DNA from 3 places in the Desulfovibrio sp. 3_1_syn3 genome. Region 2 is predicted to be linked to each of the others. Evidence: predicted binding sites of a transcription regulator. Region 2 holds the regulator's gene; each other region holds the start of a gene.
The links. The regulator sigma-54, encoded in region 2, starts transcription at its own class of promoters, with help from an activator protein. The targets are predictions, from matches to a motif close to CTGGCACGGNNNNTGCTT.
Positions count from the first base shown of each region.

Region 1 (3,272 bases), 280 kb from region 2:
GCGCCGAGGGGTCCCAGGCGGTGTAGCCGCGCGCCTCAAAAGTGGAGCGGATGCCGCCCGACGGAAAGGACGAGGCGTCCGGCTCGCCGCTGATCAGCATTCTTCCGGAAAATTCGCTGATGACCTGCCCTTCGGCCGTGGGTGAGAGAAAAGCGTCGTGCTTCTCGGCGGTCAGGCCGGTCATGGGGTGGAACCAGTGGGTATAGTGGGTCGCGCCGCGCTCAATGGCCCAGTCCTTCATGGCGTTGGCCACCACATCGGCGATTTCCGGATTCAGGCGCTCGCCGTCGCGAATGGTCTTGACCAGCTTGCGGTAAACGTCCTTGGGCAGGCGCTTGCGCATCACGGCCAAGCCGAACACGTTGCGTCCGAAAATCTCGCCCGCCTCGTGCGCCCGCTCCTCCCGGCAGGAAGGAACCACCGGCTTTGCCTCAACAGCCTTGAACACCGCCTTTTTACGGGGGGAACTCATCGTATTGTCTCCTTTCCGGTTTGCCGGCCGCGTCTAGAGCGCGTCGTTGCCGCGCTCGCCCGTGCGGATGCGCACCGCGTCCAGCACGTCGCTGATGAAAATCTTGCCGTCGCCCACCTGACCCGTGCGGGCCGTGGCCACCACCGCGCCGAGCACCCGTTCCAGAGCCTCGTCGTGCAGCACCAATTCAATCTTGATCTTGGGCAGGCAGTCCACCTGCATGGTGGTGCCCCGGTAGACTTCGGTATGCCCGTGCTGGCGGCCAAAGCCCCTGATTTCCGAATAGTTCATGCCGTGAATGCCCAGCTTTGAAAGCTCGTCCTTGACCTTGTCGAACATGCCGGGCCGGATGATGATTTCCAGTTTCTTCATGACAGACTCCCTTTGCCGCTTACGGCTTACAGCGAGTAGCCGCGTTCATTGTGTTCGCTCAGATCCAGGCCGGTATACTCCGCTTCGGGAGCGACCCGCAGGCCCACGGTGGAATCCACGATGCCGAGCAGGATGCGGCTGACCACATAGACGAAGGCCCAGGTGCCCAGCACGGAGACGAACTGCACCCAGAGCTGATGCGGATTGCCGTAGAACAGGCCGTCCACATTATTGATGGCCGCGCTGGCGAAAAGGCCGGTAGCCAGCGCGCCCCAGGTGCCGCCCAGGCCGTGGATGCCCACCACGTCCAGGGCGTCGTCATAGCCGAACCTGTTCTTGAGCAGCACGCCGCCGTAGCAGACCATGCCGCCGATGAAGCCGATCAGCATGGCGGGCAGCAAGCCCACGAAGCCCGCGCCGGGGGTGATGGCCACCAGACCGGCCAGAGCCCCGGAAACAGCGCCCAGGCTGGTTGGCTTGCCCGTGCGCTTCCACTCCACCAGCATCCAGCCGAGGATGCCGCAGGCCGAGGCCAGATGCGTGGTCAGCAAAGCCTGACCGGCCAGCGGACCGGCGGACAGGGCGCTGCCCGCGTTGAAACCGAACCAGCCGAACCAGAGCAGGCCGCCGCCCAGCAGGGTGAAAGGCAGATTATTGGGTGTGAAGCTCTGCGGGCCGGTGGACAGGCGGGGCCCCAGAGCCTGGGCGCAAGCCAGCGCGCCAGCGCCGGAGGCCATGTGCACCACCGCGCCGCCCGCGAAGTCCACGGCGCCCATTTTTGCCATCCAGCCGCCGCCCCAGACCCAATGGGCCATGGGCGCATAGGCGAAGATCAGCCAGAGACCCGAAAATAGCAGCATGGCCGAAAAGCGGATGCGTTCGGCGTACGCGCCGGAAATCAGGGCCACGGTCAGAACCGCGAACATGCACTGGAAGGCCACAAAAACGGTATGCGGCAGATTGGATGCGGCCGGAGCGGCCGTGCCCTCAACCCCGTTCAGAAAAAGGTAGGAAAAGTTACCGATCACGCCGCCGAGGTCATCGCCGAAGGCCAGGGTGTAGCCCACCAGGGCCCAAAGCACGGTGATCAGCCCCAGGCTGGCGTAACTGTGCATGTGGGTGGAAAGCACATTGCGCGCCCGAACCAGGCCGCCGTAAAACAGGGCCAGCGCCGGGGTCATCAGCATGACCATTGTGGCGCAGATGATCACAAAAGCCGTATCCGAAGCGTTCATCACAAACTCCCTTGTGGCCGCTGCCACACGCGCTTTCCGTCGCTTCGCCTTCCCGGGGACGGCAAGCGTCCGGAATGCGCGGCGGCCTATCCGGCCGGACAAAAACTCCGGGGATGGAACCGGCGCCGTGGTCCACCCCCAACGCGGCACATGCCGCGCCTCCTGTTGTGCTCCAAGGCACAATCCATGCCAGAGCCGCAAAGCAGAGGGATCAGACATATACTATCCTAATTTTGCAGATTATTTTTAGTTCCTCGAAAGAGACGGTTGCGAGCTTCACCGGCAAACAGGCCTACTTTTCTACAAAATTGTCGAAAAAAAAGAATCGGCTCTTCCACCGGGTAAACCGAAGGAAGAGCCGATTCATGAAAAATCATGTAAAATCAGTATATTATATCTATGGTTTCAAAATAGACATTTTTGTCGTTTTTCACATCAAGATTGTTTGGACAATCAATCCCTGCCCTGTTTCCAATGAGAAACGGCGAATCTCCCGACTGTGCCGGCGCACCGGCGGTCCGTTTCAAAAAATAACATTTTTGTCGATTTTATGAAATCATACTGTCTGCGGCGGGCGGCGCGCCCTTCCGAACCGGACGGAAGGCTTTGTAACTGATGCCGTATTTTTTCAGGCGCAGGGCCATGATCCGCTCGGTCAGGCCCAGGCTTGCCGCCGCCCTGCCGATCTGCCCTTGGCTGGATTCCAGGGCCTCCACAATGCAGGCCCGTTCCAGTTCGTCCAGACGCTCCCGCAGACTGCCCGCGAAACCGGGCCGGATGACGCAGCAATCCGCGCCGTCCCGGCCTTCGCGGATGCTGTGTAGGGAAGGCGGCAGGTGCTGGGGCAGCACCAGGCTCTCGCGGCCCAGAAGCAGCACGGCGCGCTCCATGACGTTTTCCAGCTCGCGGATATTGCCGGGCCAGGCGTAACGCTGGAGCATATCCATCACGGCCAGGGAAAGGCGCACGTTCTTCCGCCCGTTGGCCGCGGCGAATTTTGCAATAAAATGACCGGCCAGGGGCAGGATATCCTCGGGGCGCAGGCGCAGAGGCGGCAAAGAAATGGGAAAGACATTCAGACGGTAGAACAGATCGCGGCGGAAGCTCCCCTCCTCCACCATCCGCTCCAGGTCGCGGTTGGTGGCGGTGATGAAGCGCACGTCCACATGTCTGGTTTCCATGCCGCCCAGGCG
Region 1 covers NZ_ADDR02000001.1:2,036,912-2,040,183, reverse strand. Annotated here, with positions in the region: gene HMPREF0326_RS08570 (glutamine synthetase III family protein) at 1-472, opposite strand, end outside; gene HMPREF0326_RS08565 (P-II family nitrogen regulator) at 506-844, opposite strand; gene HMPREF0326_RS08560 (ammonium transporter) at 871-2,079, opposite strand; gene HMPREF0326_RS08555 (sigma-54 interaction domain-containing protein) at 2,628-3,272, opposite strand, start outside.
Region 1: HMPREF0326_RS08560 (ammonium transporter) is a predicted target of sigma-54. The motif match lies at 2,255-2,272, and genes of this name have one in related genera.

Region 2 (3,272 bases):
TCGATAACCAAGTCGGCCATTTCCCGCAAAGGGCGCAGGCGGTTGCGTTCGGCGGCCAGGGCGGCTTCAAGGCCCATGCCCTCCCGCTCCAGCGGATGCGGGCGGCGGGTGGTGGCGTAGCGGCGCATGAGCTCCTGCGCGTCAGCCTCCAGAAACAGCAGAAGCGGACGGATACCCTTGGCGGCCATAACGCTCAGGGCGTCGTTGATTTCATCCGGGAAATTGCTCTGACGCATGTCCATGCCCAAGGCAATGCCCATGAAATGACTCATGGAAGGGCGTTCCATCATAGCGGCCATTTCCGGGGCCAGACTTGCGGGCAGACCGTCCACGGCGAAATAGCGCAGATCTTCAAAAACCTGCACGGCCGTACTTTTGCCCGCGCCGGAAAGACCGGTGACAATACAGACCTGCACAGGGCGGTCATGGGCGACTTTGGGCGTGTCAGCAGATGAATCCGGATCGGACGGGCTGCGGCAGGGGGGCTGCTGTGACGTGCTCATACGTATACTTCACTGGGAGCCACCGGGCCGATCTTCGTGCGAAGACAGGCCCGGCGGAAAAAGTATGGCGGAACGGCTACAACACGGGATCAATCAGGGCGTAGCCTGTAGTGCGCCGACGGTAAACCACATTGACGCGATTGCTTTCGGCATTGAGAAAGACCAGAAATTCGCTGCCGATGGAATCCAGTTGCATCAGCGCCTCATCCAGGTGCAGCGGCTTTGGCGCGAAGCGGTCCGTGCCCACCACGGTCTGACTTTCCTCGGGCTGGGCTTCCAGATTGTAGGTAAAGACGTCCACATCGGCATTGCGGGCCTTACGGCGTTGTTCCTTGACGCGGGACACCTGACGCTTGATCTGGGCTTCCACCTTGTCGGTCACAAGGTCGATAGCCGCGTACATATCGGAGGTCTGCTCGGTGGCGTTGATATGCAGGCCCTCGCCGGAAACGGTCACTTCGCAACGATGGCGGAATTTATCCACCGTCAGCACGACGCTTACTTCCAGACCCGCGGACTTGCCATAAAACCGCCCCAACTTTTCCATGCGGCGGCGGGCATACTTCTTCAAATGATCGGAGGCCTCAAAATTCTTGAAGGCGAAAGAGATATTCATGCGTTCCTCCTTGGGATTGCAAAGCACCGCTGTGAGATCAGAAGTGCTCCTTACGCCGTGACGACGAGGGAATGTCCAGCGCCGTGCGGTACTTGGCCACCGTACGCCGGGCAATATTCACTTTCAGGCGCTCCTTGAGCATTTCTCCGATGCGTTCGTCACTCAAGGGGGCCTTGGAGTCTTCATCGGCTATGAACTTCTTGATCAGCGCCTTAACGCTTTCCGAGCCGACCTGACTGCCGTCGTCCAGCTCAAGGCCGCTGTTAAAGAAGAACTTCAGCTCAAAAATCCCGTGGGGCGTCGCCACGTATTTGTTGGTAGTGATCCGGCTTACGGTTGATTCGTGCATGCTGATATCATCGGCAATGTCTTTCAGAATCAGCGGAGCCAGTTTGGTGACGCCGTTTTCAAAAAACGGCTGCTGGTGGCGCACAATGCTCTCCACCACCTTGTACAGCGTACGCTGGCGTTGATACAGGCTCTTGATCAGCCAGGAGGCCGAGCGCATTTTTTCCGTACAGTATTCCTTTTCCTTATCCGAGGAAGATCCCATATTCATCTGGCAGAGCGAGGAAAGCTGCAACTGCGGCAAACCGTCTTCATTGAGCAGAATGACGAATTCATCGCCCATCTTGTACACAAAGACATCCGGGCTCACATAGGTGGGTTCGCCGCCGCCGAAACTGGCGCCGGGCAGTGGATCAAGGCTCTGGATGATGTTCAGATATTCCTTGAGTTCCTCCATATCCAGCTTGAACTTGCGCAGCAGAGGCTTGTAGCGCTTGGCCTCCAGATCTTCCAGATGGGACTGGACCAGATCGAGAAGAATGGGATCCCGGTCATAGTTCAGATTTTTCAGCTGGATCAGCAGACACTCGCGCGCGTCGCGCGCGGCCACCCCTATGGGATCAAAAAGCTGCACTCTTTCCAGCACCGCCCGCACCTCGTCGGGCGTGGATGTGGTCATCTCCGCGATTTCTTCCAAGGTGGCCTGCAAATAGCCGGAGGAAGACAGATTGCCGATGATGACCTCGCCGATTTCCTTTTGCGCCTCGGTCAGCATGGAAAGGCGCAGCTGCCAGAGCAGATGCCCTTCCAATGTGGGCTTGGCGGCATAACGGGCTTCCAGAGGAGAAATTTCTTCAGCCGCTTCAAAGTCACGCGGCTGTACTTGGCGCGGAGTGCTGGCGAACTCGCCGAGATAGTCCTCCCACGAGGCATCCTTGGCGAGTTCCTTGTCGTAGACCTCTTCTTCAACGGCCTCCCGGCGCTCTGTCTGGGAGGCCTGATCCGAAGAAGACTCATCACCCGAGAGCTCCTCAAGAAAAGGATTGTCCAGCATCTCCTGCTGCACGGTTTCCAGTAGTTCCACGCGCGAGAGCTGAAGCAGCTTGATGGCCTGCTGTAACTGCGGCGTCATGACCAGTTGCTGAGCCAATTTCAATTGCTGACGAAGTTCCAGTGCCATGTCTGCTCTTTTAGGCTGATAAGCTACAATGTCTGAACGGAGTTCTCATTTACAAAAATTGTGCCATATGCTGAAAAATTATGCAATAGACGGAAGCTGCGAACAAAAAGGGAAAGGCCGCAAGGCTTGCGCCGGGTGGCGGCCCCTACGGAAACCGCAGGGAACCAAGTCTCAGTTACGGCAAAGGGGAGGCCTCAGGCCTCCCCTTTCATACATCACAAGCCAAGCGACAAAACGGCGCTCAGGCTTTGGATTGCTTTTTGGCCGCCTTGATGAATTCGCGGAACAAAGGATGGGCTTCCATGGGGCGGGATTTGAACTCGGGATGGAACTGACAGCCCAGGAACCAAGGATGGTCGGGCAGCTCCATGATTTCCACCAGAGAGTCGTCCGGCGCCGTACCGCTGAAGGCCATGCCCTTCTGGCCCAGAATTTCCTTAAAGGCATTGTTGAACTCATAGCGATGGCGATGCCGTTCGTCCACCATATCCTTTTTGTAGGCTTCGTGGGCCTTGGTGCCGGGCAATACCTTGCAGGGATAGGAACCCAGGCGCATGGTGCCGCCCTTATCGCTGCTGGCGTCGCGTTTTTCCACATTTTTGGTGCGGAAGTCGAACCATTCGGTCATCAAGTAAATAACCTTGTGGTCGGACAGAGGATTGAACTCCTCGGAATTGGCGTCGTC
Region 2 covers NZ_ADDR02000001.1:2,315,967-2,319,238, reverse strand. Annotated here, with positions in the region: gene rapZ (RNase adapter RapZ) at 1-503, opposite strand, end outside; gene hpf (ribosome hibernation-promoting factor, HPF/YfiA family) at 580-1,119, opposite strand; gene rpoN (RNA polymerase factor sigma-54) at 1,157-2,587, opposite strand; gene HMPREF0326_RS09720 (CTP synthase) at 2,829-3,272, opposite strand, start outside.

Region 3 (3,272 bases), 1.3 Mb from region 2:
CACTTCCCAGCGCAGATAAACGGCCGGAATGCCCAGCGCCTGAAAACCACTGTTGTGCAGCAGCGGGGAAAGGCTCTGGGCCAGGGGCCAGCCGATCACGCCGTAGAGTTGCGAGGGAAGAAAGGGGGTTATGTCGGACATGGGAGGCTCGGGGATGACGGTGACGGACAAGAGGGCCGCGTAAACGCACGCCGCCGCCACGTCAGAATAGCCTATCCCGGTCCGCCGGGCAAGAATGCGGTCCCCGTGGGCAGGACATACCAGGCGGCAGAATCTGCCGCTCGGAGGGTTCAGGTGCGGGCCAGAGCAGGTAACCTTTGAAACACTGCTCGTTTCGCGGCGCGCCTCACCGTGTTCGGCCGTTAAAGCATTTCAATGCTGAAATGCTCTAACGCTTCAGTTCCATGGCCTTCTGGAGCATCTGGTCCGCCGTGGTCACCACCTTGCTGTTGGACTGGAAGCCGCGCTGGGTGATGATCATGTTGACCATTTCCGTAGCCATGTCCACATTGGAGTTTTCGACGTTATAGGCGTTCACGGTGCCGTAGTTTTCCGTTCCGGCCACGCCCATTTCCATCTGCCCGGCTTCCTCAGTGGCCGAGAAAAGATTGCTGCCCTCGCGGCGCAGGCCGTCCTCGCTGGTGAAGCGGCAGACCGGGATCTGCCAGAGGTTCTGGCCCTGGCCGTTGGAATACCGGCCTACCACCGTGCCGTCGGGATTGATGCCGATGGTGCTCAGCGTGCCCTCGGCATAGCCGTCCTGCTTGTAGGCGCCCGTGGGCGAGGAACTGTTGTAGGCCGTGGTGGCACCCTCGGCGCGCACGGCGTCCGCGCCCATGGAGGGCAGTTTGCTCTGGTCCGTGCCCACCTCCGTCGCCGAGGCGGGGGCGTTCTGCCAGCCTCCGGCGGCGCTGATGCCGAAATTCACGGTCATGGCCGCGCCGTCCAGATTGAGCTGGGGCAGACCGCCTTCCAACTGGGCGGGCTGCCAGTCCGCAAGATTTTTGCTGCCTTCCACCGAGGGCGTGAAGGCGGACATGCCGGTCAACCGGCCCGAGGCGTCGAATTGCAGAACGCCGCTCATCAGCAGGCCGTCGCCCTCCGAGGGCTGAACGGGGTTGCCGTCCGCATCGGTCTTGCCCGCGGCCGCTCCGGCGGCAATGACGAATTCAATCATGGAACCCGCCGTGCTGTCGGGCGTGCCGTCGAAATAGGCCGTGACCGTGCGCGCCTTGCCGTCGGCGTCGTAGAGCGTCATGGCCTGGGAATAGGCGTAGGAGTCGGAGGAAAGGGGGGGCTTGCCCGCAGCGTTGTAAAGCCCCAGCAGCCCGAAATAGGGATTGTCGGCATCCTCGGTCTTGTTCTGGTTCGAATTCAGATTGAGGGTCAGATCCACCCGTGCCGTGCTCTTGGCGGGCATGGTGCCGAATCTGTCGATCTTGACTTCCTGCAGGCCGCCCAGGCTGCCGTCCGTGTTATACTGGTAGCCGTTGAGGGCCAGGCCCGTGGGGGTGCGCCACACGCCCTCGTTGTCCGGGCGGAAGTCGCCCGCGCGGGTGTAGTAGAGATTCGCGCCGTCGCTAACCTGGAAGAACCCCTTGCCGTTGATGGCCATGTCCGTGACAGTATTGGTGGCCTCCAGAGCGCCCTGCTGAAAAATGGTGCGCACCGCGTCCACCTGCACGCCCTTGCCGGTCTGGCCCAAGGCCACGCGCGAATTCTCCTGGGCGTTCCACCAGTCGCCCGTACCGCCCTGGCTCGTGGAGAGCATATCGGAAAAAAGGGTATTCTGCTGCTTGTAGCCGATGGTGCTGACATTGGCCAGATTGTTGGTGGTCACCTGCATGCCCTGGCTCAGGCCCTTCATGCCGGTGGCTCCGATGTACAGTGCCGAGTTCACGTGCTGCCTCCTGGAGCAGATTACCTTTAAAAAGGTATCTTGCTCTAAAAAAAGCGGGCGAAGAGGAAAAATCTTCCTCTCCGCCCCCAAGGGAAGCAGTATTCATGCCAACGGCAAATCAGAGCATTTCAGTGTTACATCCTCATGAACTGTCGCTTATTTTTCCAGGGGCAGCCCGGCCTTCTCCCAGGCTTCAATGCCCTGGTTCATATGCAGGATGTTCCTGATCCCCGCCTGCTCCAGCGCTTCCAAGGCTCCGGCGGAACGTTGGCCCGTGCGGCAGTAGAGCAGCACGGGTCTGTCCTTGGGCAGGGCCGCCACGTCCAGATCGAAGCGGCCGCCGAAGAAGTCCAGGTTGCGCGCGCCGGTCAGATGTCCCTGCCGGAATTCGCCGGGCGTGCGTACGTCCAGAATCAGCAGCCCCCCGGGCGGGGACCGCAGCAGAGCCGCCGCCTCCTGCACGCTGACGTCCTTGGCCTGGGCGGAGACGGGCGCGGTCCAGAGCAGAGCGCAGAACAGGATGCAGGCCAGCACGCCCGGCAACAGTCCGAGAACCGCCGGAATGCGGTTCTCGGTATGATCGGCGAGGGTGGGAAGTGAAAACGGATGCCGGGTCATAATGCCGTGTCTCCTTTTACTGGATGGCCGCGCGGGCTTTGGCGAAGCCGTCGGCGGCCTTGCGGATCACGCTTTCGTCCACGCAGAAGGCCAGGCGGAAGTGGCCGGGGCAGCCGAAGCCCGAGCCGGGCACGGCCAGCACGCGCTCTTCCAGCAGCCTGTTCACAAAAGCCACGTCGTCGCCGCCCGGCGCTTTGGGGAAGAAATAGAACGCGCCAGCGGGCATCTGGAATTCATAGCCCGCGTCGCGCAGCACTTCGGCCATGGCTTTGCGCCGGGCCGCGTAGACGGAAAGATCCACCTGGCTGCCCAGGGCCTTGGCCATGATGTGCTGGCCGATGACCGGTGGATTGACAAAACCCAGAATGCGGTTGGTCAGGGTCAGGCCGGCCATGAGCTCGGCTTTTTCCCGCAACCGGGGCGAAAGGGCCACATAGCCCACGCGCTCGCCGGGCAGGGAGAGGTTTTTGGAAAAAGAGCTGATGCACACGGCATAGGGGTAGAGGGGCAGCACCGAAGGCACTTCCGCGCCGTCATAGGCCAGGAAGCGGTAGGGTTCGTCGGCCACCAGCCAGATGGGCCGCCCGTATTCCTGGCTCTTGTTTTCCAGCAGGCTTGCCAGGGCCGTGAGGGCCTTGCGGCTGTAGATCACGCCTGTGGGATTGTGCGGGGAATTGATCAGCACCACCCGCGTCTTTTCGCTGATGGCCGCCTCCAGGGCCTTGAGGTCCGGGGCGAAGGTGTCCTTCTGGCT
Region 3 covers NZ_ADDR02000001.1:1,040,985-1,044,256, forward strand. Annotated here, with positions in the region: gene HMPREF0326_RS04435 (shikimate dehydrogenase family protein) at 1-141, opposite strand, end outside; gene HMPREF0326_RS04440 (flagellar hook protein FlgE) at 389-1,900, opposite strand; gene HMPREF0326_RS04445 (rhodanese-like domain-containing protein) at 2,057-2,518, opposite strand; gene HMPREF0326_RS04450 (pyridoxal phosphate-dependent aminotransferase) at 2,535-3,272, opposite strand, start outside.
Region 3: HMPREF0326_RS04440 (flagellar hook protein FlgE) is a predicted target of sigma-54. The motif match lies at 1,994-2,011, and genes of this name have one in related genera.